2 linked regions of the Alkalilimnicola ehrlichii MLHE-1 genome follow. The protein of the gene in region 1 binds, or shares a complex with, the protein of each later gene. Links are inferred from orthologs where the notes say so. Each region holds a gene or a part of one and is shown in the gene's direction. Other genes may lie near its edges.

What was found.
Region 2: the proteins of MLG_RS11400 (region 1) and pabB are in contact, whole or in part, in a solved structure (PDB 8RP0), measured with the Escherichia coli proteins. The link is inferred for Alkalilimnicola ehrlichii MLHE-1 from one-to-one orthologs.

Annotation. Positions count from the first base shown.
Region 1 is NC_008340.1:2,546,465-2,561,745, reverse strand. What follows is about bases 10,740-13,588. They hold MLG_RS11400 (aminodeoxychorismate/anthranilate synthase component II), read left to right. Parts: upstream 10,740-11,799; coding sequence 11,800-12,378; downstream 12,379-13,588. Other genes in these bases: trpC (indole-3-glycerol phosphate synthase TrpC), read left to right, coding at 13,403-13,588; trpD (anthranilate phosphoribosyltransferase), read left to right, coding at 12,384-13,400; trpE (anthranilate synthase component I), read left to right, coding at 10,740-11,796. In the rest of the region: gap (type I glyceraldehyde-3-phosphate dehydrogenase), read left to right, coding at 99-1,112; MLG_RS11445 (fumarylacetoacetate hydrolase family protein), read left to right, coding at 1,147-1,995; MLG_RS15475 (hypothetical protein), read right to left, coding at 2,288-2,464; MLG_RS11440 (phosphoribosylaminoimidazolesuccinocarboxamide synthase), read right to left, coding at 2,490-3,383; MLG_RS11435 (cryptochrome/photolyase family protein), read right to left, coding at 3,482-4,921; MLG_RS11430 (MerR family transcriptional regulator), read right to left, coding at 4,939-5,847; MLG_RS11425 (SAM-dependent methyltransferase), read right to left, coding at 5,841-7,094; MLG_RS11420 (NAD(P)/FAD-dependent oxidoreductase), read right to left, coding at 7,091-8,446; MLG_RS11415 (TerB family tellurite resistance protein), read left to right, coding at 8,575-9,375; MLG_RS11410 (phosphoglycolate phosphatase), read left to right, coding at 9,484-10,173; more of trpE, read left to right, coding at 10,288-10,739; more of trpC, read left to right, coding at 13,589-14,206; cAMP-activated global transcriptional regulator CRP, read right to left, coding at 14,237-14,893; MLG_RS11380 (OsmC family protein), read left to right, coding at 15,056-15,281. UniProt on the Escherichia coli protein: Part of a heterodimeric complex that catalyzes the two-step biosynthesis of 4-amino-4-deoxychorismate (ADC), a precursor of p-aminobenzoate (PABA) and tetrahydrofolate.
Region 2 is NC_008340.1:2,822,966-2,838,272, reverse strand. What follows is about bases 7,269-10,143. They hold pabB (aminodeoxychorismate synthase component I), read left to right. Parts: upstream 7,269-7,967; coding sequence 7,968-9,320; downstream 9,321-10,143. Other genes in these bases: MLG_RS12575 (HDOD domain-containing protein), read right to left, coding at 9,364-10,143; MLG_RS12585 (AMP-binding protein), read right to left, coding at 7,269-7,863. In the rest of the region: MLG_RS12620 (DNA-J related domain-containing protein), read right to left, coding at 1-398; MLG_RS12615 (primosomal protein N'), read left to right, coding at 430-2,646; MLG_RS12610 (hypothetical protein), read left to right, coding at 2,802-3,029; Holliday junction branch migration protein RuvA, read right to left, coding at 3,066-3,692; crossover junction endodeoxyribonuclease RuvC, read right to left, coding at 3,689-4,186; MLG_RS12595 (YebC/PmpR family DNA-binding transcriptional regulator), read right to left, coding at 4,186-4,926; MLG_RS12590 (patatin-like phospholipase family protein), read right to left, coding at 4,995-6,035; more of MLG_RS12585, read right to left, coding at 6,118-7,268; more of MLG_RS12575, read right to left, coding at 10,144-10,191; polyhydroxyalkanoate synthesis repressor PhaR, read left to right, coding at 10,391-10,918; phbB (acetoacetyl-CoA reductase), read left to right, coding at 11,108-11,854; MLG_RS12560 (alpha/beta fold hydrolase), read right to left, coding at 12,347-13,438; MLG_RS12555 (poly(R)-hydroxyalkanoic acid synthase subunit PhaE), read right to left, coding at 13,435-14,310; MLG_RS12550 (M48 family metalloprotease), read right to left, coding at 14,394-15,307. UniProt on the Escherichia coli protein: Part of a heterodimeric complex that catalyzes the two-step biosynthesis of 4-amino-4-deoxychorismate (ADC), a precursor of p-aminobenzoate (PABA) and tetrahydrofolate.

The DNA of each region.
Region 1 (15,281 bases):
CCACGGGCCTTCGGCCCTCGCGATGACGGGGGGAGGGGGCGCCAAGGGGCCTGCGGCGGTGGTCGGCGGGCAATCATTCGGGTTGAACGAGGGATACTATGGCCATCAAGGTGGCGATCAACGGCTACGGCCGGATTGGGCGGGGCGTTCTGCGGGCGCTCTATGAGTCGGGGCGCAGCGATGAGCTGCGTATCGTGGCGGTCAACGACCTGTGCGAACTGCGCACGGCCGCCCATCTGACCCGCCACGACACCACGCACGGGCGGTTCCCGGGCGATGTGCAGACCGGGGAGGGCGAGCTGGTGGTCAACGGCGACCGCATCCGCTACACCTCGGAACGTGACCCGGATCGCCTGCCCTGGGAGGCGCTGGGGGTGGACCTGGTCATGGAGTGCACCGGCCGCTTTGCCAGCCGCGAGCAGGCAGAGCGCCACCTGCGGGCCGGTGCCCGCAAGGTGCTGATCTCCGCGCCGGGCGGGCCGGAGGTGGACGCCACCGTCTGTTACGGGGTCAATCACGATATCCTGCGGGCCGAACACACGGTGGTCTCCAACGCCTCCTGCACCACCAACTGCCTGGCGCCCATCGTGCAGCCGCTGCACCGGGCGCTGGGCATCGAGCAGGGGCTGCTGACCACCATCCACGCCTACACCAACGACCAAGTGCTCACCGATTCACCCCATGCCGATTTGCGCCGGGCCCGTTCGGCCACCCTGAGCCAGGTCCCCACCAAGACCGGGGCCACCCGGGCACTGGGGCTGGTGCTGCCGGAGATGGCCGGGCGGCTGGATGGCTACGCCATGCGCGTGCCCACGCTGAATGTCTCGCTGGTGGATCTGACCTTCGACGCCGGGCGGGCGACCTCGGTGGAGGAGGTGCACGAGATCATCCGCGCCGCCGCGGCCGGGCCCATGGCCGGGGTCCTGGCGGTGAACGACGACCCGCTGGTCTCCATCGACTTCAACCACCACCCGGCCTCGGCGGTGTTCGATGCCACCCTCACCAAGGTGAAGGGACGGCTGGTGAAGATCTGCGCCTGGTACGACAATGAGTGGGGGTTCGCCAACCGCATGCTGGACACGGCCGTGGCCATGATGCGGGCGGCCGGCTGAACGCCCCGAGCACCATCGAACCCGGGAGGACATCATGCGTATCGCCACCGTGCAACACGAAGGGCGTTCCCTCGCGGTCGCCGTCAGCGAGGATGGGCGTCAGGTCACGCCGCTGGCCGGTCACGACAGCGTGCAGGCCCTGCTGGAATCCGGCGAGGCCCCCCGTGAGGCCGATGCCGCGCCGATTCCCGCCGACCGGGTCACCTTCCTGGCCCCCCTCCCGGTGCCCCGGCGCAATGTCATGTGTCTGGGGCTCAATTACGCCGACCACGCGCAGGAGTCCATGGCCGCAAAGGGCCGGGACTGGAAGCTGCCGGAGGCGCCGGTGGTGTTCACCAAGGCCACCACCTCGGTGACCGGGCCCTACGCCGATGTGCGGGTGGACCCGCGGGTCACCGAACAGCTGGACTGGGAGGTGGAACTCGGGGTGGTGATCGGCCGCGGCGGGCGGCATATCCCGCAGGCGCGGGCGCTGGAGCATGTCTTCGGCTATACGGTGGTCAACGACCTGTCGGCCCGTGACCTGCAGTTCCGGCACAAGCAGTTTTTCCTGGGCAAGTCCATGGATGGCAGTTGCCCCATGGGCCCCTGGATCACCACCGCCGATGCGGTGCCGGACCCGCAGGCACTGCGTCTGACCTGCCGCGTCAACGGCGATCTCAAGCAGGACGGTGACACCCGGCAGATGGTGTTCTCCATCGCCGAGACCATCGCGACGCTCTCCAGCGTCATGACCCTGCAGCCCGGAGACATGATCGCCACCGGCACCCCGGCCGGCGTCGGATTCGCCCGCACGCCGCCGGAGTACCTGCAGCCGGGGGATGTCGTGGAGTGCGAGATCGAGGGGCTGGGCGCGCTGCGCAACCGCATGGTCGGCCCCTGAGCAGCGGCCGCCCCAGCCCCACCGTCACGGCGGAAAGCGCCACCCCCACCGTCACTGCGAGCGGGGACCCACCCCCACTGTCACTGCGAGCGGGGACCCGCCCCCACTGTCACTGCGAGGAGGCGAAGCCGACGTGGCAGTCTACCGCCCTGGATCGCCACGGGCCTTCGGCCCTCGCGATGACGGGGGGAAAGCCTTCGGCCCTCGCGATGACGGGGGAGGGGGCGCTCGTCGCGATGACGGGCTTGGGGCTCCGGTGCCTTGTGATGGCGGGGAGTCGGCCTGGGGGTGTCTAGCCCGAGCGCCAGAGCTGGATCATGAGGTAGACGCCGAAGCCGGCGAACAGCAGGCCGGCGGGGATGCCGTAGATGACCCCGGCGTTGGGGTCGGCCCAGGCGCTGTAGAGCAGCCCCAGGCCGAAGAGGATGAGCAAGCCGGGCAGCAGGATGGCGAAGGCTTTCTGTCCCACGGAACCTCCTGAGGGTTGGGGGGCTTCAGCCCAGCAGCCGGCGCTGGGCTTCGCGGTATTTCTCGGCGGTGCGGCGCAGAATCTCCTCCGGCAGACGCGGCCCCGGTGGGGTCTTGTCCCAGTCCAAAGTTTCCAGGTAATCGCGCACGAACTGCTTGTCGAAGCTGGGCGGTGAGCTGCCCGGGCGGTACTGGTCCGCCGGCCAGAAGCGGGAAGAGTCCGGCGTCAGGGCCTCGTCGATCAGCAGCAGGTTGTCGTCCTCATCCACCCCGAACTCGAACTTGGTATCGGCGATGATGATGCCGCGCTCGCGGGCGTAAGCCGCCGCCTCGCTGTAGAGCCGCAGGGTCACCTCGCGGATGCGCTCGGCCAGCGGCGCACCGATGGCCTTCACCACCGCGTCGAAGCGTACGTTTTCGTCGTGCCCGCCCACCGCGGCCTTGGTGGAGGGGGTGAAGATCGGCTCGGGCAGCGCGTCGGCCTGGCGTAGCCCCGGCGGCAGCGGGATGCCGCAGACCTGACCGGTGGCCTGATAGTCCTTCCAGCCGGAGCCGATGATGTAGCCGCGGGCGATGGCCTCCACAGGCAGCGGCCGGACCCGCCGGACCACCACCGCGCGGCCGGCCACCCGCGCCTGTTCGGCCGGATCGGGGATGACCTCTTCCGGGCGGTCGTCGAGCAGGTGGTTGGCGATGATGTGACGGGTGTGCTCGAACCAGAAGTTGGAGACCGACGTCAGCACCTGGCCCTTGCCCGGGATGGGGTCGGGCAGGATGACGTCAAAGGCGGACAGGCGGTCGGTGGTGACGATCAGCATGCGCCGGTCGTCCACCGCGTAGATGTCCCGTACCTTGCCCTGGTGCAGACACTCCAGGGACTTGAGATTGGCCTCGTAGAGGGCCTCTGGCGTTTCGGCCATGAGGGGGTGCTCCCGCATTCCGGTGGTTTGGGCCGGATGGTACAACAGATGGGCGCCCGGTGCCGCGTCCGGCGCCCATCCGCCGCACCGTCCGCGGCTCAGCCCTTGATGGCCTGGAAGGCGGACAGGGCCTGTTCCCGGCCCAGCCGCAGGTCGATCAGCGGGCACGGGTAGTCGGACCCCAGGGTGACCCCGGCCCGGCGCAGCACCGCCTCGGGCGCCGTCCAGGGGGCGTGAATGTATTTGTCGGGGAGGTTGGCCAGGGCCGGCAGCCAGCGGCGCACGTAGCGCCCCTGGGGGTCGAAGCGCTCACCCTGGCGCACCGGGTTGAAGATCCGGAAGTAGGGCGCGGCGTCGGCCCCGCAGCCGGCCACCCACTGCCAGCCCATGGCGTTGCTGGCCGCATCCCAGTCCACCAGGGTGTCCCGGAACCAGCGCTCGCCCCGCTGCCAGGGCAGTCGCAGGTGCTTGACCAGGAACGAGCCGGTCACCATGCGCACCCGGTTGTGCATCCAGCCCGTTTGCCAGAGTTCGTGCATGCCGGCGTCCACCAGCGGAATGCCGGTGCGGCCGGCCTGCCAGGCGTGCAGCCATCCATCGCCGGGGTCGGGGCGCCAAGGGAAAGCGCCGAAGCGGTCATCCACCGGGGCGTCCCCCAGATCCGGGTGGGACCAGAGCAGGTGGTGGGCGAACTCGCGCCAGCCCAGCTCGGAGAGGAAGGTCTCGCAGGCATCCTCGGGCACCCCGGCCTCGCGTGCCGCCATTACCTGCCACCAGACCTGGCGCGGCGAGAGCTCGCCGAAGTGCAGCGCCGGTGACAGGCCGGAGGTGCCGGGCTCGGCGGGTCGGTCCCGGTCCTGGGCATAGCGCGCCAGCCGGTCGGCGGCGAAGGCCTCCAGCCGGGCCAGCGCGGCCGACTCGCCGGCCTGCCAGGTGTTGCGCAGCCCGGTGTCCCAGGGGGTGCGGGGCAGCAGCCCCAGCGCCGCCAGGTCGAGGCCCTCCACCGCCGGCACCGGACGGTCGCGCAGGTCGGGGGCGGGCAGGGGTGCCGCCGGCGGCGGCTGGCGGCGGCAGGCGCGCCAGAAGGGGGTGAAGGCCCGGTAGGGCCGGTCGGCCTGATTACGCACGGCCCAGGGTTCGTGCAGCAGGGCGGTCGGGAAGCTGCGGCAGTCGAGGCCCTCCGTGCGCAGCGCCTGTTTCACCGTCCGATCGCGGGCCACGGCATCGGGCTCGTAAAGCCGGTTCCAGTAGACTGCGCCGGCGCCCGTGGCGCGGATCAGCGCCCGCAGGGTCGCCAGGGCCGGGCCGCGGCGCAGCACCAGTGGGATGCCCGCCTGGGCCAGGGCCGGGCCCAGGGCCTTGAGGCTGTGGTGCAGGTACCAGTGGCTGGCGGCTCCGGGCGGGTACTGCGGGGTCTCCTCCGGCGCGTGGAGATAGACCGCGATCACCGGCCCGCCCCGCCGGGCGGCCTGGTCGAGGGCCGGGTTGTCGGTCAGGCGCAGGTCGCGTCGCAGCCAGACCAGGGTGGCATCGCCCATGGGTGTTGTTGCCCCGCTCAGTCGGTGGGGGTGAGCAGAGCCCGGTCCAGGGTCTGGAGCGCCCGGCTGATGTCCGCGGGCAGGGCCTGGATCGGGGCTACCGCCGCCTCCGCGGCACCGGGGCCGGAGAGGAAGAGGCGGTGGGCGGGGGTGTCGGGCAGTCGGCTCAGCACCGCCTGCAGGCTGCCCCGGTCGGCGCGACAGTCGCCGTACAGGAGGGTCGCGGCCAGGTCCTCGCGCCGGGCCGCCCCGGTGACCACCTCCAGCGGTAGCGGCCGGCCGGTGTAGACCACCCGGTAGCCGTGTTCGACCGCGCACAGGGCAAAGAACAGTGTGGGGATCTCGCAAATCTCGCCGGGGAGGCAGGCACTGAGCACCCGCGGGCCGCGGGCCCGCGCGAGCTGGTGGTGGAAGCGGGCGCCGAGCCGGTGGCGCAGGTAGGCCTCGAGAAAGTGGGCCTGAAGCTGGCGCTCACCCCCGGCGGCCGCCCCCGCCCGATAGTCGTCCAGCAGGGGCAGCAGCAACTCCCGGCCCACCAGCTCCAACGGGTAGAGGGACAGGGCCTCGTTGTAGGCGCGGTCCAGGCTCAGGGCGTCGAGTGCGGTGATGCCCTGGCGGAGTTGATCCCGGTACTGCGTCCAGGGGGTCTCGCCGGAGGGGGCGGCTGTCGCCCCTGCCGGGGCGTTCAGCCCGGCCTCACGGTCCAGCACCTCGCGGGTGCGGCTGATGGGGATGCCTTGCTCCAGCAGTTCCAGGATGCGTTTGATGCGGGCAATGTCCGCCTCGGTGTAGAGCCGGTGGCCCTTGGGGGTGCGCTGGGGCCGGATCAGCCCGTACCGGCGCTCCCAGGCGCGCAGGGTCACGGGGTTGACCCCGGTGAGGGCCGTGGCGGTGCGGATGGGGTATAGACCGTCTACCGTCAGCATGGTGTCTCGGCGATCAAACGCGGTTGCGGTGGGGAGGGAGAGACCTGCATGACCAGTCGCTGCAGGTCAATGTGCCCGGACCGGAAGCCTGCCTCGCAGTATGCCAGATAATAGTGCCACATACGGCGGAAACGGAGGTCGAAGCCCAATGCCTCCAGGGCGGGTGTCGCCGCCTGGAAGCGGGCGTCCCAGTCGGCCAGGGTGCGCGCGTAGTGGGTGCCACTCGCGGCCATGGTGGCCACTTCCAGCCCCGCCGCCCGGGCGTGGCTTCGCAGGTGGCTGCGGCTGGGCAGCATGCCGCCGGGGAAGATGTAGCGCTGGATGAAATCCGGGTGGGCGCGGTAGCTCTCGAAGGCGTCCTCGCGGATGGTGATGATCTGCGCCAGCGCCCGCCCCCCCGGCCGTAGGCAGCGGTGCACCGTTTCGAACCAGGTCTGCCAGTGGGCCTCGCCCACGGCCTCGAACATCTCGATCGAGACCACGTGGTCGTACTGCCCGCTCAGGGCCCGGTAGTCCTGCAGACGCAGCACCACGCGGTCCTCCAGCCCGGCCTTTCGGATGCGCTCCCGGGCCCACGCCAGTTGGTTGGGTGAGAGGGTGACGCCGGTGACGCGCAGGCCGGCCCGGGCGGCCGCCTCCGCGAACCCGCCCCAGCCGCAGCCGATCTCCAGCACGTGCTCCCCCGGCCGGGCCGCCAGCGTCTGCAGGATGGCGGTGTATTTGGCGTCCTGGGCCTGTGCCAGGTCCATGGCCGGGGCCGCGTACCAGGCGCCGGAGTAGGTCATGCCGGGGTCCAGCCAGAGCCGGTAAAAGGCATTGCCCAAGTCGTAGTGGGCCATGATGTTACGCCGCGCGCCGCGCCGGGTGTTGGCCCGGGCGCGATGAAACAGCCACAGGGTCAGGCGGGTTAGCCAGCGGCCACGCAGCCGGTAGTTGTAGGCGCTGTGGTTGGCGTTGAGCAGCTCCAGCAGGCGGGCGGTCTGCGGGCTGTCCCAGTCACCGGCTATGTAGCTCTCCGCCAGGCCCAGGTCGCCGCGGTGCAGCAGGCAGCGGATGAGTCGCAGCGGCCGGTGCAGCACCCAGGTGGCCTCCGGGCCGGGCGCCGGCGCGGTGACGGTGATGGATTCGCCCCCGGGCAGGCGCAGGTGCAGGGTGCCCGCCGCCAGCCGCCGCAGCCAGCGGCCCATGGGCCGCACGCTGCGGGGCAGCGGTGCGCTCAGCCGGGCGCCGCGGCCAAGTTCCGTCATCGCCGCTCCTCCCCCGCGCAGGCGACGGCCCAGTCGGGCGTGCCCTCGGGGCCGATATCGGTTGCGGTGTCGGCGGTCGTGGTCGTCGCCCAGGGCGCGGCGACGCCCAGCCCCCAGGCCACCCGGACGGCGGACTGCACTCCGTCCTCATGGAAACCATAGCCGAAATAGCTGCCGCAGAACCAAGTGTGCCGCCGGCCCTGGAGACGGGGCAGCCCCTGTTGTGCGCGGTGGGTATCACGGTCGAACACCGGGTGACTGTAATGCATCCGCCGCAGCACCTGCTCCTCCCGGACCGGGATGGCGGGGTTGAGGGTGACGAACAGATCACGATGGGTGGTGAGCCCTTGCAGGCGGTTCATCCAATAGGTGACCGAGACCGGTTGCCGGCCCGCCTCGTCCCGCCGCGTCAGGTGGTTCCAGCTGGCCCAGATCGCGCGGCGGCGGGGCATCAGGGCTGGATCGGTGTGCAGCACGGCCTCGTTGCTCTGGTAACGGAAACGGCCGAGCAGTGCGGCCTCGTCGTCACTGGGCTGGGCCAGCATGGCCAGGCTCTCGTCGGCGTGCCCGCCCAGGACCACCTGGTCGAAGTGGCCGAGACACCCGCCATCACCGAAGAGCGTGACGCCGTCGGTTGTCCGCTGCACCCGCCGCACGGGGGTGTTGATATGGTAGGCGTGGAGGGCGGGCAGCATGCGTTGGACATACTCGCGGCCGCCGCCCTGGACGGTGCGCCATTGCGGTCGGTTGCCGAGTCGGATCAGTCCGTGCTGGTCAAAAAAGCGCAGAAAGCGCGCCAGCGGGAACTCGTGCAGGCTGGCCTGGGGGCAGGACCAGATGGCGGCCGCCATGGGCAGCAGGTAGTGGTCGGTGAAACCGCGCCCCAGGCCGCGCTCGCGCAGGTAGTCGCCGAGGGTCAGCCGCTCCGGGACGCCGCGGCGCAGGTAGCCGCGGGCGTGGCGGTTGAAGCGCAGGATATCCACGACCATGCGCAGGAAGCGGGGGCTGAGCAGGTGGCGGCGCCGGGCGAACAGGGTGCCCAGGTTGTCGCCCGACCATTCGATGTCCTCGTCCAGTACCGACAGCGCGAAGGACATGTCGCTGGGCCGGGTGGGGACCCCCAGGTGGCGAAAGAGTGCCGTGAGCCCCGGGTAATTCGGCTCGTTGTAGACAATAAAGCCGGTATCCACCGGGACGGCGCCCTCGGGGAGCATGGCCTCCACGGTATGGGTGTGCCCGCCGACGTAGCCGTTGCGCTCGAACAGCGTGACCCGATAGCGCCGGCTGAGGAGCCAGGCTGCAGTCAGTCCCGAAACACCGCCGCCGACCACGGCGATATGCCCCTCAGCCATGTTGCCGCCCTCCGCTGTGAAAAGATTGTATAACTATTGTACATCACTTGTGCAATTGCAAGCCGGGTGCCCGCCGGCGGCCGGGTGGTTTATCCTTAGCCGCTTTGTGGCAGCGCATTGAGGCGAGGGTGAAGCGTTACTGGCAGGGCTACCTGGCCCGGATCACCGGGCTGCTGCTGGGCGGGCTGCTGGCCGGCGCTGTGGGCGCCGTGGCCGGGTTCGTGTTGGGCTGGGTGGCCGATGGGGTGGTGCGCCATCACCGCTATTTCGGCTGGGTCTGGTCCGGCTGCGACCTGGACGGGCCGGAGCGTCGCTGCGCCGGTGTGCTGTTGGCATTGATGGGGCGGCTGGCGAAGGTCGACGGTCGGGTGAGCGAGGCCGAGGTGGCGGTGACCGAGGCGGTGCTGGCGGAGTTGCGCTTCACCGGCCTGCGCCGGCGTCGGGCGATCACCGTCTTCCGCCGCGGCCGGGACGCCGGTCTGCCGCTGCGGCCGATGTTGCGCGCCCTACGCCGGGGGCTGCGGGCGCGGCCGGAGTGGCGGGCCCGGGTGCTCGCGGCGTTGGTCCGGGTGGCCTCGGCGGACGGGCCGCCGGAGGGGGCCCAGTACCGGCTGCTGGTCCGCGTCTGGCGGGGGTTGGGGCTGTCGCGGCGGGATCTGGATCAGCGCCTGGCCGGCGGTCGCCACCGGCCCGGCCGGGCCGGGGCCGCGGGGGCCCCCGACGGTGTCGCCCGCGCCCGGGCCCTGCTCGGGGTCGGCGCCGATGCCGATCAGGCCGCAGTGCGGCGGGCCTATCGCCGGGCCCTCAGCCGGCACCATCCGGACCGGGTGCAGGCGCGCGGCGGCAGCGAGACGGAGGTGCGCCATGCCGCCAACCGCACCCGGGAGTTACGCGAGGCCTGGGAACTGCTGCGCCGGCACCACACCTGATGGCGGCCTATACCCGGGCGCGGCAGTCCGGCATGCACCGAGGGCCGGGCTTGGGTTAAAGTACGCCTCTATTTATCATTCAACGGCAGTTTTGAGAGCGTTCTTATTATGAAGGCTGACCTGAGCAGGATTCGCGCGGTGCTCTACGATCTGGACGGCACCCTGGTCGATAGCGCACCGGACCTGGCGGTGGCGGTTAACCGCGTGCTGGCCGACCTGGGCCAGCAGCCCCGGGAAGAGAACGAGATTCGCCGCTGGGTGGGCAACGGGGCCCGGCGCCTGATTATGCGGGCCCTGACCGGCGAGCATGAGGGCGATCCCGGTGATGAGCACACGGATCCGGCACTGGAGCAGTTCTTCGAGTACTACGGTGAGCGGGTGGCCGAGCGCAGTCGCCTCTACCCCGGCGTGGCCGAGGGCATCGCCGGGGTGGCCGAGCTGGGTATCGCCCAGGCGGTGGTGACCAACAAGCCGCGCCGGTTTGCCGAGCCGCTGTTGGAGACCCTGGGCATCCGCCGCTATATGGCGACGGTGGTGGGCGGCGAGTGCGCCCCGGTGAAAAAGCCCGATCCGGCCCCGCTGCGTCTGGCCCTGGAGCGGCTGGGGGTGGAGCCCGCACAGGCGTTGATGGTGGGCGACTCGGCGGTGGACGTGGGCGCGGCCCGCAACACCGGCATGAAGGTGATCTGCGTGCCCTACGGTTATAACGCCGGCAATGCCATCGAGGACGCCTTCCCCGATGCCATGGTCAAGAGCCTGGCGGAAATCCCCGCCATGCTGCGCAGTCGGGCGGCCTGATGGGGGCGCTGCTCTCCAGGGTGGATGTGCCCCGGCAGCGCCGGGCCCGCCGTCGATGGTGAGGCCCCGGCGCGCACGGAGGGAGTCACGTCTTGCATTACCTGGAGAGTCAACATGCAACCGGAACAACTGCGTGAACTGGCCGAGGCCGGCTACAACCGCGTCCCGCTGGTGCGGGAGATCCTCGCCGATCTGGACACCCCGCTGTCCACCTACCTGAAGCTGGCCCAGGGGCCCTATTCCTATTTGTTCGAGTCGGTCCAGGGCGGTGAGAAGTGGGGCCGTTATTCCATCATCGGCCTGCCTTGCCGCACGGTGCTGCGGGTATGGGGCCAGGAGGTGGAGGTCAGCGAGGATGACCGGGTGGTGGAACGCATCCCGGTGGACGATCCGCTGGCCTGGATCGAGGCCTACCAGGCCCGCTTCAAGGCGGCCGATCCGCCCGGCTTTCCGCAGATGCCCCGCTTTCTCGGCGGGCTGGTGGGCTACTTCGGCTACGAGACCGTGGGGTATATCGAGCCGCGCCTGGCCGGCCGGGCCAACCGCGACGAGCTGGAGGTGCCCGACATCCTGTTGATGGTCAGCGAGGAGGTGCTGGTCTTCGACAACCTGGCCGGCCGCCTCTACCTGGTGGTGCAGGTGGACCCGGCCGCCGAGGGGGCGCTGACACGCGGGCAGGCGCGCCTGGAGGAGCTGGCCGAGCGGCTGCGCCGCGCCGACTCGGTCTACCAGCGGCGCCGTCCTCCACGGCGGGTGCTGGAGTCGGACTTTCGCTCGAACTTCACCCAGCCGGAGTTTGAGGCGGTGGTGGAGCGTATCCGCGAGTACATCCTGGCCGGCGACTGCATGCAGGTGGTGCCCTCCCAGCGCATGTCGGTGCCCTACCGGGCGGAGCCGCTGGACCTCTACCGGGCGCTGCGCTGCACCAATCCCTCCCCCTATATGTATTACCTGGACCTGGGCGATTTCCACGTGGCCGGCTCGTCGCCGGAGATCCTGGTGCGGCTGGAGGACGACCAGGTGACGGTGCGGCCCATCGCCGGTACCCGACGCCGTGGCCACGACGAGGCCGAGGACCTGGCCCTGGAGGCCGATCTGGTCAGTGACCCCAAGGAGCTGGCTGAGCACCTGATGCTCATCGACCTGGGGCGCAACGACGTGGGCCGGGTGGCGGACACCGGCAGCGTGCGGGTCACCGAGCGGATGGTGGTGGAGCGCTACTCCCACGTCATGCATATCGTCTCCAACGTCACCGGGCGGCTGCGCCCCGGGCAGGGGCCCATGGAGGTGCTGCGCGCTACCTTCCCGGCGGGTACGGTGAGCGGGGCGCCGAAGATACGGGCCATGGAGATCATCGCCGAGGTGGAGCCGGTCAAGCGGGGGGTGTACTCGGGGGCGGTGGGGTACCTGTCCTGGTCCGGCAACCTGGATACCGCCATCGCCATCCGCACCGCGGTGATCAAGGACGGCCGGGTGTACGTGCAGGCGGGCGCTGGGGTGGTGGCCGACTCGGTGCCGCGGCTGGAGTGGAAGGAGACGCTGAACAAGGGCCGCGCCCTGTTCCGCGCCGTGGAGATGGCCGAGCACGGCCTGGATAACCCACCGGCGGTGGAGGCGCACTGAGCCATGCTGTTGATGATCGACAACTACGACTCCTTCACCTGGAACCTGGTCCAGTACCTGGGCGAGCTCGGTGCCGAGGTGGCGGTCTACCGTAACGACGAGATCGACGTGGCGGCGATCCGCCGGTTGGCCCCCGAGCGCATTGTGCTCTCGCCCGGGCCCTGTACCCCCAACGAGGCGGGGGTCTCGCTGGCGGTGGTGCGCGAGCTGGCCGGCACTGTGCCCATCCTCGGGGTCTGTCTCGGCCATCAGGCCATCGGCCAGGCCTTCGGCGGCGAGGTGGTGCGGGCGCGCCAGGTCATGCACGGCAAGACCTCGCCGATCCACCACAACGGCCGGGGCGTGTTCCGCGGGCTGGACAACCCGCTGGAGGCCACCCGCTACCATTCCCTGGTGGTGCGCCGGGAGACCCTGCCGGAGTGCTTCGAGATCACCGCCTGGACGGCGCTGGCGGACGGCCGGCTGGACGAGATCATGGGCATGCGGCATCGTGAGCTGCCGGTGGAGGGGGTGCAGTTCCACCCGGAATCCATCCTGACCCGCCAGGGGCATGAACTGCTGAAGAACTTTCTCGAGGGGTGACGACCATGGACATGCAGGGCGCGATTCGGCTGGTGACCGAGGGCACCGACCTGACCGAGGCGGAGATGACGGAGGTCATGCGCCAGATCATGACCGGTGAGGCCACCCCGGCGCAGATCGGTGGTTTTCTTATCGGCCTGCGCATGAAGGGCGAGACCGTGGCCGAGATCACCGCCGCCGCCCGGGTGATGCGCGAGCTGGCCACCCGGGTGACGGTGGACGAGCCGCACCTGCTGGACACCTGCGGCACCGGTGGCGACGCCAGTCACACCCTCAACGTCTCCACCGCCTGCGCCTTCGTGGCGGCGGCCGGTGGTGCGCGGGTGGCCAAGCACGGCAACCGATCGGTCTCCTCGAGCTGCGGCAGTGCCGATGTGCTGGAGGCGGCCGGCGCCCGGCTGGACCTGAATGCCGATCAGGTCGCCGAATGCATCCGCCGGGTGGGCGTGGGTTTCCTGTTCGCCCCGCAGCACCATTCGGCCATGAAGCACGCCATCGGGCCGCGCCGCGAGATGGGCGTGCGGACCCTGTTCAACATCCTCGGGCCGCTCACCAACCCGGCCGGCGCGCCGCACCAGCTGCTGGGGGTCTATAACAAGCACTGGGTGGTGCCGGTGGCGGAGACCCTGCGGGCGCTGGGCAGCCGCCGGGTGCTGGTGGTGCATGCGGACGATGGCCTGGACGAGATCAGCATCGGCAGCGACACACTGGTGGCGGAGCTGAATGAGGGCGAGATCCACGAGTACCGCATTACCCCGGAGCAGTTCGGTCTGCCCCGGGCCGAGCTGAGCGACCTGCAGGTGGGTACGGCCGAGGAGAGCCTGGCCCTGATCCGCGAGGCCTTCGCCGGTTGGGAGGGCCCGGCCTTCAACATCATCGCCATCAATGCCGGCGCCGCACTCTACGCCGCCGAGAAGGCGCCGACCCTGGATGCCGGTGTCGCCGGGGCCGCGGAACTGCTGCGCAACGGCTCGGCCCTGCGCAAGCTGGAGGCCTTTGTGCGCTGCACGCGGGAGGTGTGACCATGGCCGGCACCCCGGATATCCTGAAAAAGATCCTCGCCCGCAAGGCCGAGGAGGTGGATGAGCGCCAGGCCCGGCTGCCGCTGGAGAAACTCTCGGCCCGCGCTGCCGAGGCCGATCCGCCGCGGGGCTTCGCCCGGGCCCTGGCCGATCGGGTGGCGACCGGCCGGGCCGCGGTGATTGCCGAGATCAAGCGGGCCTCTCCCAGCCAGGGGGTGATCCGCGATCCCTACGATCCGGCCACCATCGCCCGCGGCTACGAGGCCGCCGGCGCCGCCTGTCTGTCGGTGCTGACCGACTGCGACTTCTTCCAGGGCGACGACGAGCACCTGCGGGTGGCCCGGGCCGCCTGCGGTCTGCCGGTGTTGCGCAAGGACTTCATCATCGACCCCTGGCAGGTGCTGGAGGCGCGGATGCTGGGCGCCGACTGCGTGCTGTTGATCGCCGCCGCCCTGGACGACGGGCGCATGGCCGAACTGCACGACCTGGCGGGGTCGCTGGGCATGGATGTGCTGGTAGAGGTGCACGACGCCGATGAATTGGCCCGTGCCGCGCGACTCAAGCCGCGCCTGCTGGGGATCAACAACCGTGACCTGCGGACCTTCGAGACCCGGCTCGAGACCACCCTCGACCTGTTGCATCAGGTGCCTGCGGGCAGTCTGCTGGTGACTGAGAGCGGTATTCACACCCCGGCGGATGTGGCCCGCATGCGGGCTGCGGGGGTGGACGCCTTTCTGGTGGGGGAGGCCTTTATGCGCTCGCCGCAGCCCGGGGATGCACTGCAGGAGTTGTTCACCACGGCCTGACCGCGCCGGCGGCCGCCCCGGGACGGCCTTTTAGGCGCTGTGATCGACCGGACGCTCGAAGACCACGATGTTCTTGCCCTGGACCGCGAGCTGGTCCTCCTCGTCCAGGGTCTTCAGCACCCGGCCCACCATCTCGCGGGAGCAGCCGACGATGCGCCCCAGCTCCTGGCGGGTGATGCGCACCTGCATCCCGTCGGGGTGGGTCATGGCCTCGGGCCGGCTGGCGAGATCGCGCAGGGCGCTCATGATGCGGCCGGCCACGTCCAGGCAGGCCAGGTCGTGGATCTTCTGCTGGGCCCGCCGCAGGCGGTCGGCGAGCTGGCCCGCCAGCATCTCCATCAGCTCCGGGTACTCCCGGTTGAGCTCGAGGAAGCGGTCGTAGGGGATCTCGGCCACCTCGCAGGCCCCGCGTGCCCGCACCCAGGCCCCGCGCGGCATCCCCTGGCGAAACAACCCCAAGGCCCCAAAGAAGCTGCCGGCGTAGAGGTAGTCGATGATGACTTCGCGGTGGCTGCTTTCATCCATGAAGATCGTGATGCTGCCGGAGTTGAGGTAGCACAGCGTCTCTGAGGCCTCCCCCGCCATCATGATCGAGGCCCGGGGGGCATAGAGATGGCGCTCACTCTGTGCCAGCAGCTGCTGGATACAGTCGGGGTTCTGGCCCGCCATGGATGCATTCATAATCATGTTAGGGTTGCCTCGTGCCGCGCATACGGCGTTGCGAAGGGGACTCTAATTATAAGTGACCTGCGACAGATCGCGACGCATCGCCTGTTCAGAGCGGCGCACCGTGGATATACTCCGCACTCTTATCGGTATTATTAGTCATTGGTATAGGTGGGAGTTGCCATGAAGGCAAGCGTGAAATGGCTTGGCAACGCCGCTTTCGAGGCGGAGACCGGCAGCGGCCACACCCTGGTGATGGACGGGCCGGCGGATGCGGGCGGTGAGAATCGCGGCCCGCGGCCGATGGAAATGCTGCTGCTGGGCACGGCCGGCTGCTCTGCCTTCGATGTGGTGCACATCCTGCAGCGGGGCCGCCACCCGGTGGCGGACTGCCAGGTGCGCGTCGAGG
Region 2 (15,307 bases), 280 kb from region 1 along the record:
AGGTCCAAGTAGTAGGCCGCCAGCGGGTCGGCGACGCTCAACGGGGTGGCGGGCGCGTTGGTGGACGCCGCCGGCGACGGCCCCGGGGCCAGCGCAATGCGGGTGCAGTGGATGAGCAGGTCCTCGCCCCGCTCGCGCAGTCGCTGGCGCAGGCGGTAGAGGCAGTGGAAGAGCAGGAAGTGGCTGCGGAAGAGTTCGGCCGTATCGCGCAGGGCCTCGCGCCGGAAGGGGCCCACGGCCGCCTCGTCCAGGGCGCGGACCAGCTCGAATTCGCTAAGCCCGTCCGGGTTTGCCCGCAACACGGTGAGGATCTGCGGCAGCAGCGGTTCCAGGTCCTGTTCCGGCGGCACATGCATGGCCGGCAGTATAGGATAGGGGGCGCCGGCGGCCCAGCCCAATCCCGCCGCTGGCCGCACTCATGGAGGACCGATGGCTCGCATCCTGCGCGTGGCGCTGCCCGTGCCGCTCTACACCTGTTATGACTACCTGCCACCGCCCGGCCCGGCACCGGCCGGCGCCGGTCGTGGCTGCCGGGTGCGGGTACCCTTCGGGCGCGGCCGGCGGGTGGGGGTGGTGGTGGGCACCGGGGACCACACCGGGGTGCCTCGTCACAAGCTGCGCCGGGCCCAGGCTTGGCTGGACCCGGCCCCGCTGCTGGACGAACCGCTGCTTTCGCTGCTGGAGTGGGCCGCCGGCTACTACCACCACCCCCTGGGTGAGGTGCTGGATGCCGCCCTGCCCACCCTGCTGCGCCAGGGCGAACCGGCCGAATGGCGCGCCCGGGAGCATTGGTTCATCACCGCGCAGGGGCGTGAGACCGACCCCTCGGAACTGAAGCGCGCCGTGCGCCAGGCACAACTGCTGGCCCGGTTGCAGGCCGCGGGCGAGCGGGGGTTGGATGCCGCCGAACTGGCGGAGATCCCGGGCCAGGCGCGGCGGGCGGCCCGGGCCCTGGCCGATCGCGGCCTGGCGGTGAGCGAACAGCGGGCCAACCCGGAACTGCTGGAGGGGGAGGGCTGCGAGCCGCGCCCCGAGCCGCTGCCGGAGCAGCAGGCGGTGCTGGACCGGCTGCAGGCGGCGGGGGATGGTTTTCAGCCTATCCTGCTGGAGGGGGTGACCGGCAGCGGCAAGACCGAGGTCTACCTGCGGGCCACCGAACAGGCCCTGGCCGCCGGCCGGCAGGTGCTGCTGCTGGTGCCGGAGATCGGCCTGACCCCGCAGTTGCTGCACCGCTTCCGCCGCCGTCTGGCGGTGCCCATGGCGGTGTTTCACTCCGGGCTGAACGACCGCGAGCGCCTGGACGCCTGGCTGGCGGCCCGCGAGGGGCGCGCCCGGGTGGTGATCGGCACCCGGTCGGCGGTCTTCGCCCCGCTGCCCGAGCCGGGGCTGATCCTGGTGGACGAGGAGCACGACACCTCGTTCAAGCAGCAGGACGGCTTTCGCTACTCCGCCCGCGACCTGGCGGTGATGCGGGCCCGGCGGCTGGGGGTGCCGGTGCTGCTGGGCACCGCCACCCCCTCCCTGGAGAGCCTTCAGAACGCCCTGTCCGGGCGCTACGCCCACCTGCACCTCAGGCACCGCGCCGGCGGTGCGGCGATGCCCTCCTTCCGGGTATTGGACGTGCGCGGTCGGCCGTTGCGCGAGGGCCTGTCCCCGGCGCTGCAGGAGGCCATGGCCACTCATCTGGCCGCCGACGGCCAGGTGCTGCTCTTTCTCAACCGCCGGGGCTTCGCCCCCACGCTGCTCTGTCATGAGTGTGGTTGGGTGGCCGAGTGCCGCCGCTGTGACGCCCGTTACACCTGGCACCGCCGGGCCGGCCGATTGCGCTGTCATCATTGTGGCGACGAGCGACCGGTGCCGCGGGCCTGTCCCGACTGCGGCAGCGTCGACCTGCGGGCGGTGGGTCAGGGCACCGAGCGGGTGGAGCGGGCCCTGGCAGAGCTCTATCCGCAGGTGCCGGTGCTGCGCATCGATCGGGACAGCACCCGCCGGCGGGGCGCCCTGGATGCCCTGCTGGCGGAGGCCGGCCGGCCCGGCCCCCGCATCCTGCTTGGCACCCAGATGCTGGCCAAGGGCCACCACTTCCCCGATGTGACCCTGGTGGGGGTGCTGGACGCGGACCATGGTCTGTACGGCGCGGACTTCCGTGCCCTGGAGCGCATGGCCCAGTTGCTTATCCAGGTGGCCGGGCGTGCCGGGCGGGCCGAGCGCCCCGGTGAGGTGCTGATCCAGACCCACCACCCGGAGCACCCGCTGCTGCACACCCTGCTGGGGCAGGGCTATGACGCCTTCGCCCGCGCCCACTTGGAGGAGCGGCGCGCCGCGGGGCTGCCGCCCTTCGCCGCCATGGCGCTGTTACGGGCCGAGGCAGTGCAGGCGGGACAGGCGCGCGGCTTCCTGCAGGCCGCCGCTGAGCGGGCGCGCGCGCTGACCGGGTCGGAGGCGGGTGGGGTGATGGTGCTGGGTCCGGTTCCCGCCCCCATGGAGCGGCGGGCTGGCCGCTACCGGGCCCAACTGCTGCTGCAAGCCGGGCGCCGTGCGGCCCTGCATCGGCTGCTGGAGCGCTGGGTCCCCGGGTTGAGCGAACTGCCCGCCGCCCGGCAGGCGCGCTGGTCACTGGACGTGGACCCCCAGGACATGTTCTGAAAACGGGTAGCGCCGCCGGTGCCGGCAGCGGGGCGGCCCGCCATGGCCTATCCTGGGGGGACCATTGGGCAGCGTGGCACCCGGTGGGCGGGCAGGCGGGCCATGGCCCGTTGTCCGGCCGTAGCGGGTGCCCCACCGGCCGCGAGGAGCCCGTCATGTGGTACCGCATCGTTCGCCCGCCGCCGGGGCTTTCCGAAGAGGACCGGGCCCGCCACCCCAGTTGGCGCCGGACCACCCGCCACTACCGGCGCAAGCAGCGCCGGGTCCGGGACCTGTGGATCGGGGCCGGTCTGCTGATGATCCTGGCGCCGGTTACCGCCATCCCGGCGATTTTGCTGGGGACGGTGCTGGCGGCGTTCACGATCCTGGATGAAACCCCTTGAGCCCGGTCGCAGGCGCCCGGTACCGACGCTGGTGGGTCAGCGTACCGCCGCCTGCAGCGCGCGGCGGATGAGTTCCTCACTGGGCAGGTCGTTGGCGCCGGGCACGGCGTTGACCAGCCGGCCGGCCTCGGCGGGCTTATAACCCAGGGCCACCAGGGCGCTGACCGCATCCTCCCGGGACCCCTGGGGGCCGGCTGGCGCGTCTAGCTGTTCGCCGGACCCGGTCCGGGCGGGCACGCCGCCCGATGCGGCCGGCAGCAGCCCGTCCAGCCGGTCGCGCAGTTCCACGATCAGCCGCTGAGCGGTCTTGCGACCCACCCCGGGGAGGCGGGTGAGGGTGGCCACGTCCTCGCGCTCGATGCAGCGTTGCAGGCCCTCGGCATTCATGCCGGAGAGCAGGGCCAGGGCCAGCTTGGGCCCGACGCCGCTGATCCGGATCAGCACCCGGAAGAGGTCGCGTTCGGCGCGGCTGGCGAACCCGTACAGGGCCTGGCCGTCGTCGCGAACGGCCAGGTGGGTCCACAGAGTGACCGCCTGGTCGCCGGCGGGCAGGGCGTAGAAGGTGGACATGGGCGCCTCCAGCTCATAGCCCACGCCCCCCACATCCAGTAGCAGCGCCGGTGGATGGCGTTCCGCGACGGTGCCGTGCAACCGCCCGATCACGCCCCGGCCCTCCGCAGGCGGGCCTGCATGTCCGCTTGGTGCAGGTGGCACAGGGCCGCGGCCAGGGCGTCCCCGGCGTCCTCCGCAGGGGTGGCGTCCAGGCGCAGCAGCATGCGGACCATGTAACCCACCTGGGCCTTGCCCGCACGACCGTGGCCCACCAGGGCCTGCTTGATCTCGCCCGGGGTGTACTCGGCCACCGGCAGCCCGGCGTTGACGCAGGCGCAGATGGCGGCGCCCCGCGCCTGCCCTAACTTGAGGGCGGAATCCGGGTTTCGGCTGACGAAGACCTGCTCGACCACCGCCGCCTCCGGCCGGTGTTGTGCCAGCAGCTCGCTCAGGGCGCGGTAGAGCACCCGCAGCCGGTCCGGGAAGGGGCCGGTGGGCAGGCGCACGCAGCCGCTGGCCACGTGGCGCGGGGCACTGCCGCTGCCCTCCACCACGCCGTAGCCGGTGATGCGGGAGCCGGGGTCGATGCCGAGGATGCGGGGCATCAGTCGGCGTAGGCCTCTTCGGCGATGTCGGCGTTGGTGTAGACCCGCTGCACGTCGTCCAGATCCTCCAGCATGTCGATGAGCCGGGCCGTGCGCCGGGCGTCCTCGCCCTCCACCGTGACCATGATGTCCGGGCGCATGGTCACGTCGGACTCGGCGGGCTCCAGCCCCGCGGCCACCAGGGCGTCGCGCACCGGCCGGTAGTCCTCGGGAGTGGTCAGGACCTCCAGGGAGTCGTCATCGTTGTGCACGATGTCCTCGGCCCCGGCCTCCAGGGCCGCCTCCATGAGCCGGTCCTCGTCGGTCCCGGGCGGGTAGAGGAGGACACCGCGGTGCTGGAACAGATAGCTCACCGAGCCGTCGGTGCCCAGGTTGCCGCCGCACTTGGTGAAGGCGTGCCGCACGTCGGAGACGGTCCGGTTGCGGTTGTCGGTCATGCAGTCGACCATCAGGGCGGCGCCGGAGGGGCCATACCCCTCATAGCGCAACTCTTCGTACTCGACGCTCTCATCCAGGCCCGCGCCGCGCTTGATCGCGCGCTCCACGTTGTCCTTGGGCATATTCTGGGCGAAGGCCCGGTCGATGGCCAGGCGCAGCCGCGGGTTGCTGTCCGGGTCCGGGCCGCCCATGCGGGCCGCCACGGTGATCTCCTTGATGTGCTTGGTGAAGATCTTGCCCCGCTTGGCGTCCTGCGCCTTCTTGCGGTGCTGGATGTTGGACCACTTGCTGTGTCCTGCCATAGCCCCGTCCATCGTCGTGTTGCCGTCGTTGGCCGGGATTCTACCATCCCCGGCGCTGCGGGCGGCGGCTAGTCGGTGGGCAGAAAATCGCTCAGTGGGCGGCTACTGGTCCGGCCCACCTGCCCGCCATGAGTGGCGAGCCAGTCATCGGCCGCCTTGCGGCCGGCATCGCGCAGGTGGCATAGGAAGGGCCAGTCGGCGTTCAACTGGCTGGCCGTGCCCAACCCGGCCAAGTCACGGTCGCCGGTCAGGTGGTGGAAGCGCAGCCGGGCGATCCGCCGGCGCAGGGGCGAGAGCGACCAGCGCGACCCGGGGCCGCAATCGGCCTGCTGCAGCGCCAGCCACTGCAACTCCCGGTAGAGGTGGGTGCTGAAGCTCAGCTCCCGGGACCGGCGCAGGATCTCTCCCGGCTCGCGCGGCGGCCCGTCGGCCGTCCGCTGGGGCATGAGCTGCAACAGCAGCAGATCATCGGCGCTGGCGTGGGTGAGCAGCGGGTGCAGCGCCGGGTTGGCGGCGAAGCCGCCGTCCCAGTAGTGGCGTCCGTTGCGCTCCACCGCCTGGAACAGGGTGGGCAGGCAGGTGGAGGCGAGCAGGGCGGTGACGTCCAGGGAGTGGTTGTCGAAGATGCGCAGGCGGCCGGTCTCCACTTCGGTGGCGCTGACAAACAGCGGCGGGGCGTCGGGCCCCGTCAGCGCAGACCAGTCCAGGCAGTCCTGCAGCAGCTCGCGGAGCGGATTAAAGCCGGCCGGGTTGAACTGATAGGGCGAGGCCACCTGGGTGGTCGCCTTGAAGGCCTGGTAGCGCACCGACCAGTCCTGGTTCCAGCCGTGCACCAGGTAACTGGCCGGCGACGGCTGCAGCGGTCCACCCAGGGCGCTGACCCCCTCCCAGAGCGTGGTGAGGGTGGCGCGCGCACCCTCCTGGCCGGCGCGCGCCCAGCCGGAGGCCAGGGCCGCGGCGTTGAGGGCGCCGGCGCTGGTGCCACTCAGGCCCGCGGGCCTGAGTCCGGCCGCGAGCAGGTGGTCGAGCACACCCCAGGTGAAGGCGCCGTGGGCGCCGCCGCCCTGAAGCGCTAGGGCCAACGGGTGGGACAGTGGGGCTTCTGTCATACGGGGCACTCCTTGGCCGGATCGGGGGTGGCGCAGGCCGGTCCTGCCGGGGGCGGCAGTGGGGCCAGTGTACCCCCCGGGATCAAGCCGGGCCCACCTCCTCGCGGGCCTGTTCGCGCAACTCCCGGCGCAGGACCTTGCCCACCGTGGTGACCGGCAGGCTGTCGCGGAACAGGATACGGCGGGGGATCTTGTAGCGGGTCAGGTGCCGGTTCAGGAACTGGCGCAGGGCGTCCTCGTCCGGGGCCGACTCGCGCTCATCGCAGACCACGTAGGCCACCACCTGTTCGTCACCGGCGTCGCCCCCGGCGGGGACCCCCACCACCGCCGCCATGATGATGGCAGGGTGTTCCAGCAGCGCCTCTTCCACCTCCTGCGGGAAGACGTTGAAGCCGCCGACGTCAATCATGTCCTTTTTGCGGTCGACGATGCGCAGGTAGCCCTGTTCATCCATCACGCCCACATCGCCGGTGTGGAACCAGCCGCCCCGCAGGGCGTGTTCGGACTCCTGCGGTTGCTTCCAGTACCCGTCGAAGACCTGTGGGCCGCGGACCACCACCTCGCCCCGTTCCCCGGCCGGAACCGGCCGGTCGTTGTCGTCGACGATACGCACCTCAGTGCCTGGCACCGGCAGGCCCACGGTGCCCAACCGCGCCTCGCCCTGGGGCGGGTTCACCGCCACCACCGGTGCGGTCTCGGTCAGCCCGTAGCCCTCCAGCACCCGACTGCGGGTGACCTCCGACCAGCGTTCCGCCACGCGGGGGTTGAGGGCGGTGCCACCGGCCACCGTTAGGTCCAGTTGCGGTGGCGGTTGGCTGCGGAACCACTCGGCCTGACAGAGGCCGTGCAACAGCAGATTAACGCCGGAGAACTTGGTGACCGGGTAGCGGGCGAAGGCCTTGCGCAGGCGGTCCACCGGGCGCGGCGACGGGCAGAGCACGTTGTGCGACCCCTGCCGGTGAAAGACCAGCAGGTTAAAGGTGAAGGCGAAAATGTGGTAAAGGGGCAGGGCGGTGAGCACGGTGTCCTGGTGCCCGCGCAGTGCCGGCCCGGCCACCGCCTCAATCTGGGCGACATTGGCCAGAAGGTGGCGGTGGCGCAGCATCGCGCCCTTGGCCCGGCCGGTGGTGCCGCCGGTGTACTGCAGCAGGGCCAGGTCATCCGCCGCCGGGCTCGGTGGGGTAAACTGGCCCAGATGCGCCGCGCCCTCTTCCAGGGTGCGGCCGAGGTGGTGTACCCCGGCGGGCGGCGGCGGCCGCTCACCGCGCCAGCGCAGCACCCCCTGGATCAGCCAGCGTAGCGGTTTCGGGAAGAAATCGGCCACCGAGGTCAGCACCACGTGCTCCACCGCGGTATCGTTGAGCGCCTGCTCCAGTTTATCGGCGAACAGGTCCACAATGACCAGCACCCGCGCGCCACTGTCGGCGAGCTGATGGTGCATCTCCGGCGCCGTGTACAACGGGTTCATATTGACCAGAGGGGTGCCGGCCTTGAGGGCGCCGAAGGCGGTGACCGGATAGGCTAGGCAGTTGGGCATCTGGATGGCCACCGGCTCGCCGGGGCCCAGCCCCGCCTCCCGCAGCAGCCAGGCCATGAAATGGTCCGAGAGCCGGTCCGTGGTGGCGTAGTCGAGGCTGGCGTTCAGACCGTTGTCCAGACAGGTGGTGAAGGCGGTCCGTTCGGGATGGTGATGGGCGGCCTGGCGCAGCATCTCCGCCAGGCTGCTCTCGGGCAGGGGTTGGAACTCGGTGGACACCCCCTCGCCATAGTGGTGTTGCCAGGGGAGACCGTCGTAGAACGCCTGCGCTGAGTGCTGACTGGTCGCCATGACTGGTCTTCTCGTCGGGGTGCGGTAAACGGCCTGCCAAAGTGCAGCAAACCGCCCGATCAACTCGGGCCCATAGTTGATTCTGAGCATAGCAGGATTCACAGATGCCCGCGTATTACCCCATGCCATATCTGGCGGATGGCACCCGGCTGCTACGGCGGATCGGGCGCCAGCCCTGGTGTCAGTGGCTGGACAGCGGCTGGCCGGGCAGTGGCGCCGGACGGTTCGACATCCTGGTGATGCGCCCGCGGATCACCCTGGAATCGGCCGGTGGCCGGACCCGGGTGGCCGGTCGGGGCCCGGTGCAACAAACCGACGAGGATCCGCTGGCGGTGTTGCAGCGCTGCCTGGGTGAGGCCGGTGGTGGCAGCCCCAGCGCGCACTGGCCCTTCTCGGGCGGGGCGGTGGGCTACTTCAGTTACGACCTGGGCCGGCGGCTGCACGGCCTGCCGGTGCGGTCCGGGGCCGGTCCGGAGATGCGGGTGGGGCTGTACGACTGGGCACTGGTGACCGACCACCACCAGCGGTTGACCGCTGTGCTGGGCGAAATCGACGAGGCCTCCCTGCTCTGGTTGCGGCACCAGGTGTTCGCCGCCCGGGACGGCGCCGCCCCGGCCTTTGCCCTGCGCGGGCCGTTGCGGCGGGCGCCGGATGCCGAACACTACGGGCGGGCCTTTCACCGGGTGCGCGATTATCTGCACGCCGGTGATTGCTACCAAGTCAATCTCGCCCGCCGGTTTCACGCCGCCTACCGGGGCGATCCGCTGGGGGCCTGGTTGCGCATGCGTCGCCGGGCGCAGGGGCCGTTCGGGGCCTGGCAGTGCTTCCCCGACGAGCAGGTCCTGTGTCTGTCACCAGAGCGGTTTCTACGCCTGCAGGGGGGCGAGGTGGATACCCGCCCCATCAAGGGGACGCGCCCCCGTGGCGGGGACCCGCAGCAGGATCGCCGCCTGGCCGAGGCCCTGCAGCAGAGCCCGAAGGATCGGGCGGAGAACGTCATGATCGTCGATCTGCTGCGCAATGACATCGGCCAGGTGTGCGAGACCGGCTCGGTGCGGGTACCGGTCCTCTGCCGGCTGGAGAGTTACCCGGCGGTGCACCACCTGGTCAGCCACGTCAGCGGCCGGCTGGCGCCGGGACGCACCGCCACCGACCTGTTGCGCGCCTGCCTACCGGGCGGCTCCATCACCGGGGCCCCGAAACGGCGCGCCATGGAGATTATCGACGAGCTGGAGCCCGGGCCCCGCGGTGTCTACTGTGGGGCGATCGGTTACATCGGTTGGAATGGCGACATGGACACCAACATCGCCATCCGGACCGCCGTGTGCCGCGATGGCGAGATCCGCTACTGGGCCGGTGGTGGCGTGGTGGCCGACTCCGAGGAGCAGGCAGAACTGTGTGAAACGGTCGACAAGGCCCGGCCCTTTCTGCTGCTGGCGGATGATGGCCGGCGGTAGGGCCGAAATCCCGGGCGGCGGCGGTGGCTTGTGCCCGGGCGGTTCAGGCGAGCAGCCTGGCGAAGGCGGCCAACCGCTCGGTCTCACGCTGGCAGTGGCGCGCCTCCGTAGCCCGTACCGCGGCGGGCAACGCCCGGTTGAGGGGGTGCGCCTCCGGCAGTTCGAAGCCCGCCTCGTGCCATTCCGCGGCATGTCGGACCAGGTGCACCAGCTCGGCGTGTTCGCCACGATAATGGGGCGAGTGGAAATGCGAGGCCACGGCCACCACCGGTTCCGGCAGCTCCCAGGCCTTGAGCAGTAGCCGGCCCGCCTCGCCGTGGTCGCAGCCCAGCGCCGACCGGGTCAGCGCCACCAGGGATTGTTCCGGGCGCCTCCCGTACTCGCCGAGCACCTCGTTCATCGGGCCGGGGAAGAAATGCACCAGCAGCAACAGGCCGATATTGTGGAGCAGGCCGGAGATGTAGGCGGCGTCGGCGGTGTCCGAAGGGGCCAGGTGGGGGGCCAGCCGGGTGGCCGTGTAGCTGGTGGCGATGGCGTCATGCCAGTAGCGCGGCGCGCTGAAGGCCGGGCAGCGGCCCGGGTCGAAGAGCTTATTCAGCAGCACCGAGGCGGCCAGCACCCGGACCCGGACCAGCCCCAGGCGCATGATGGCATGCTGGATGGAGTAGAGCGGTTGTTGACCGGCGAAGAAGGCCGAGTTGGCCATGGCCACCACCCGCGCGGACAGCCCCGGCTCGCGGGCCAGCTTGTCCGAGACCTCGGCGATGTCGGGCTCTTCCCGGTTGGCGGCCAGCAGGATCTCGTGGGCTACGTAGGGTAGCGGCGGCAGGGTGTCGTGGTCCTGTAGGCTTTCCAGGGCGGAGGTGCTCATGCCGACCTCGCGTTGCCGCTTACGAATGGGGGTCAATGCTGCACTTTGGCGCACTGGCTTGACAGGCTTGGCCCCGCACCATACTGTGGTTTTAGCGAATGGTGCGGCGCCGCAAGCCAGGGGGTGTCACCCCGGCCCTGCCCGGTCACCATTATACCCCAGTACACACCTGAAGCGTCCTGCCCGGAGCGTAATGGTCATGAGTGAAATCCGCGTCATCAAAAAGTATCCCAACCGCCGCCTCTACGATACCGCCATCAGCAGCTACATCACCCTGGCGGACGTCAAGGGGTTGGTGTTGGATGCGGTGGATTTCCAGGTGATTGATGCGAAAACGCGGCAGGATATTACCCGTAGTATCCTGCTGCAGATCATCGCCGAGGAGGAGGAGGGTGGTGAGCCCATCTTCAGCAGTGAATTGCTCGCCCAGCTGATCCGGGCCTACGGCGGCAACATGCAGAACGTGTTGACCACCTACCTGGAGAAAAGCCTGGAGCTCTGGTTCGACCAGCAACGGATGCTGCAGGAGCGGACCCGCACCTTCATGGACCACAGCCCCATCAACGTCCTCACCCAATTCGCCGAGCGTAACCTCTCCATGTGGCAGGCCATGAGCGGCCTCGAGCCCCAGGGTGCCGAGGATGATGAGCAGGGCTCGGGCGCCGACGGGGAACGCGGCGGGAAGTCCACCGGAAAGGGCAAGGGCGGCACCCGCACCAAGCGCTGAGGCACAGATCACAAAACCGACCTGAACGACGCGTCACCCGTTGACACCGGGGTGAACTGACCCTACTATCAGCTCCAATCAGCGATTGTGCACCGCAACACGGGGCCTTCGGCCTTGCTGGTCACACCGCTTTCGGGCGTGAGCGGCATCTGCTCCGTCGCCATTTTTGATTGGAAGAGGGGTATCGTCATGGCAGAACGCGTGGCACTTGTAACCGGTGGCAACGGTGGTATCGGCACCGAGATCTGCCGTCAGTTGGGGCAGTCCGGCTACCGGGTTATCACCACCTGCCTGGACGCCGAGAAGGAGAACCTGGCCGGATGGCAGGCGGAGCTGAACGCCGAGGGCGTCGATGCCGCCTACGTGGAGTGCGATGTCGCGGACTTCGAAAGCTGTGCCCGCATGGCCCGGCAGGTCGAGGAGTCCCACGGCCCGGTGGACGTGCTGGTCAACGTGGCCGGGATCACCAAGGATGCGTTTCTCCACAAGATGGACGCGGACGCCTGGGCCGCGGTGCTCAACGTCAACCTGAACAGCGTGTTCAATGTCACCCGGCAGTTCGTGGTCGGCATGCGCGAGCGCGGGTTCGGGCGGATCATCAATATCGCCTCGGTGAACGGCCAGACCGGACAGTTTGGTCAGACCAATTACTCGGCCGCGAAGGCGGGTATGCACGGCTTCACCATGGCCCTGGCGAAGGAGGGCGCCCGCAAGGGGGTGACTGTGAACACCGTCTCGCCGGGCTACATCGACACCGCGATGACGGCCGCCATGCCGGACGATGTCCGTGAGGCCATCGTGGCCCAGGTGCCCGCCGGCCGTATGGGCCAGCCGGCCGATATCGCCCGGGTGGTGCGGTTCCTGGCGGCGGATGACGCCGGCTACATCACCGGCGCCAACATCCCGGTCAATGGTGGGCTGTTCTGCAGTTTCTAAGGGGGGCAGGGCGCCGCCGACCAGGACGCGCCCTTCTCTGAGTGACGGTTCGGTAAAATTACCTGACCAGGCGTTGACAAGGTGAATCGGCCGTCATAGAATGTTGCACAGCAACATCAGAGGGGCAAAAAAATAGGGAGCGGTGGCGGCTCCCCGGCGGGTAGTGGCGCTGTTGTTTGCCCTGTCTGATGACAGGCGCTTTTTATGGAGCGCCTTGGCAAGGACTGCTTGTTATAGTTATTAGTCGGTCTCCTCCTGGCGGCGCGTATCCTAGGTAAACGTCGCCTTCCTCTTGCCCCCTCTCCCGAGGGGGTTTTTTTTGCCTGCTACACCGTCCGGCTGGCTGCTCTGCGGCATATTGTCTCAACCAGCTGATGGGAAGCCATTGTAGTGCGGCAAATCGTCATGGCAAGTACTTTCGTTGACGCGCCGCATCATGAGCAAGGCGTCATAACGTGCTGTCTTGCCGGTTTTTCCAAGCGGGCCACTGGGCTATGGGGCCGCTGGGAGGGGCTGTGCCAGCCAATCCTGCAGGCGCTGGTGCAGGCCCAGTCGGGCCTTCTTGCTCAGCATCACCCCCAGGTGTCCCCCGGGCACCGCCTCCTCCCGGTAGTCGGCATTACTCAGCAGCGTGCCCATGGCGCGGGCCGCGGCCGGGGGTACCAGGTGATCCGCGGTGGCGTAGGCGTTGAAAACCGGCTGCCGGATGCGGGTCGGGTCCACCTCGCGGCCGCCGATGGTGAGCGTGCCGCGGGCCAGGGCGTTGTCCTGATAGAACTCGCGGACGAACTCCAGAAAGGCCCTGCCGCTGAGGTCCGGGCTGTCGTACATCCAGCGCTCCATGCGCAGGAAGTCCTGCAGGGCATCGCGGTTGTGGCGCAACTGCGGGAGCTGCTGGAGGTAGCGCCGGGACAATAGTTCGGCCGGTTTGAGGCTGATAAAGACCAGGTTGAGCAGATCGGCGGGGATGTTGCCCAGGGTCTCCACCGCCAGCCCCAGGTTCAGTTCCCGGGCCAGGGCGCCGAGGGTGTCCCCGGGGCAGTGGAAATCGACGGGGGTGACCAGGGTCGCAAGCCGCCCGATCCGCTCCGGGTGCAGGGCCGTGTAGCAGAGCGAGAAGGTACCGCCCTGGCAGACCCCCAGCAGGTCCACCGGCTGACCGCCATGGCGGCGGCTCACCTCCTTCACCGCCTCATGCAGGATGTCGCAGAGGTAGTCGTCCAGCCCGAGAAAACGGTCGGCCGGCTCCGGCCGACCCCAGTCCAGCAAATAGACCGGCAGGCCGCTGTCGCGCAGACCCCGGAGCAATGAGCGCTGGGGAGAGAGGTCCAGTAGATAGGGGCGGTTGACCAGGGAGTAGAGCACCAGCAGCGGGCGCCTTGCCTCTGGTTCCGGGGCTTGGGTATCGGCGGGCGGAGGGTAATGGTAGAGGGTGGCGGGCGGCAGGGTGTGGATGGCGGTGCGCGGGGTCTCGCCCACGGTGACCGGCTGCAGAGCCGCGCACTCATCCAGGACCGCCTGCAGAGCGGCCATTGACGGGTTAAGGGAGTCTTCCCCGCGTTCCGGGGGTAGGCCTGAGGTCACGCCGGCCTCTCCCCGGTCCGCCCATCAGCGCCGGTCCCCCGCAGCCGGCGGACCTCCTCACGCAGCGCGCGGACCTCGTCCCGCAAGCCGTCGAGATCGGCCCGTTCCAGTTCCTTGGCCAGGGCCCGATGGCTCTGGCGGAGTTCATGCAGCCGCTTCTGGGTACTGTGCAGGCCGCGCCGGGTGGGCAGATCCAGCAGGCCCAGCCAGTGGTCCAGGTGTTGCTGCAGCGCACGGGTGTAGCCCAGGCTGCTCTCGCTGAGGGCGACGAAGGCCTGGCGATAGTCGTCGGTGCCCAGCCGCTCCTCCCAGGCCTGCTCACTCGCTTGCAGGTAGCGATCACGTACCGCCTGCAGGGTGGGTGGGGCCGGCGGCGAGGCCGCCAGCTCATCGGCCAATCGCTCCACTCCAGCAAGGGCGGCCTCGCGGGTCTGCCCCAGGAAGCGTTCCAGAGCCATCTGGTGGCGAAGCCCGGCCTCTATCAGTGCCTGTTGACGGGCCTGATGGTCCGCCCAGGGGCCGAGCCGGGCGGCGACCAGGTCGAGCCAGGGACGCAGCCAGGCGGGCGGCGGGGTGTCCTGGGTGTCGCTGCCCAGGGTTTGGCGCAGGCCCTGCCCCCAGTCCAGGGTCTGGTGGAGATGACGGAAGCCCTGCTCGAGTTGCTGTCGCAGGGGCGCCAGGGCGGCGTGCAGGGCCGCAGGGTCGGGGCGCTCGCCCTCGCTCTCAGCCGCCTGGAGGACTGCCAGTGCCGGGCCCAGGTGCTGCTCCGACCACAGCTCAACCGTGGTGGACCAGAACGCACGGACCTGCTCCCGGGCGGCATCCGCCCAGGCGCGCCAGTCGCTATGGGTTTGCTCCCCTTGGTCAGACACTGCGGCCGATTTCCCCCTGTGCTGGGGCGTCAGTCTATCACCGTTACCAGTGTGGGTAAGGGGGCGGCTTGTGTCCGAGGCGATCAGTCCCGTTGCGCGGCCTCTTGCTGCCAGTCCCGCTTCAGCGCCGCCGCCCGGGACGCCTGGTAGTAATCGGCTTGCGGGTGGTGCTCCACCTCTCTCAACTGCCCCAGGGCACTGTTCAGGTCCCCGAGCTGGTGGTAGTAGCGGGCCATGGCCAGGTGGGCGTCCACCGGGCGCCCGGCCTCGTTGGCCGCCTCCGCCAGGCGCCGCTTGAGTTCCGGGTGGTTCGGGTGGTCGCGTACCGCGCGGGTGAGCACCTGCCGGGCCTCATTGGGCTGCCCGGCATCCAACAGGGCGTCCGCCAGGTAGGTGGGCGCGGCGCGGTTGCCCGGGAACAGCTCCTGAGCCTTGCGCAAGGTGGCCGCCGCCTGTGCCGGGTCGCCGGAGCGCTGCTGCAGGCGGCCGCGCGCCAGCAGCCATGCCGGCTGGCCGGAGAGGTCCGCCTCCAGCTTAGAGAGCAGGGCCTCGGCCTCGTCGAACTGCCGATCGCGGATCAATGCGAGGGCCAGCCCGTAACGGGCGGCGATCTGCTCCGCACCCCGGGTCTGCTCCGCGCGGGCGCGGAAGCGCTGAACGGCCTCGCGGGCATCGCCCTGCGCGAGCACCTGCTGGCGGGCCTGCATGACGTGGAACCGGCCGCTCTCCAGGGGGGCGTCCACGGTGTAGGCGTCGGCGCGGGCGCGGGCCTCGGTGATGCGGTTTTCTGTCAGCGGGTGGGTGCTCAGGTATTCGGGGGCGCGCTCGCGGTAGCGGCTGGCCTCAAGCAGGCGCTCGAAGAAGCCGGGCATGCCTTGCGGGTCGAGCCCGGAACGGGCGAGGATACGCAAACCCACGCGATCGGCCTCGCGCTCAAAGCCCCGGGAGTAGCTCAGTTGCTGCTGAAGGGTGCCGCCAATGCCGGCCATGGCGGCGG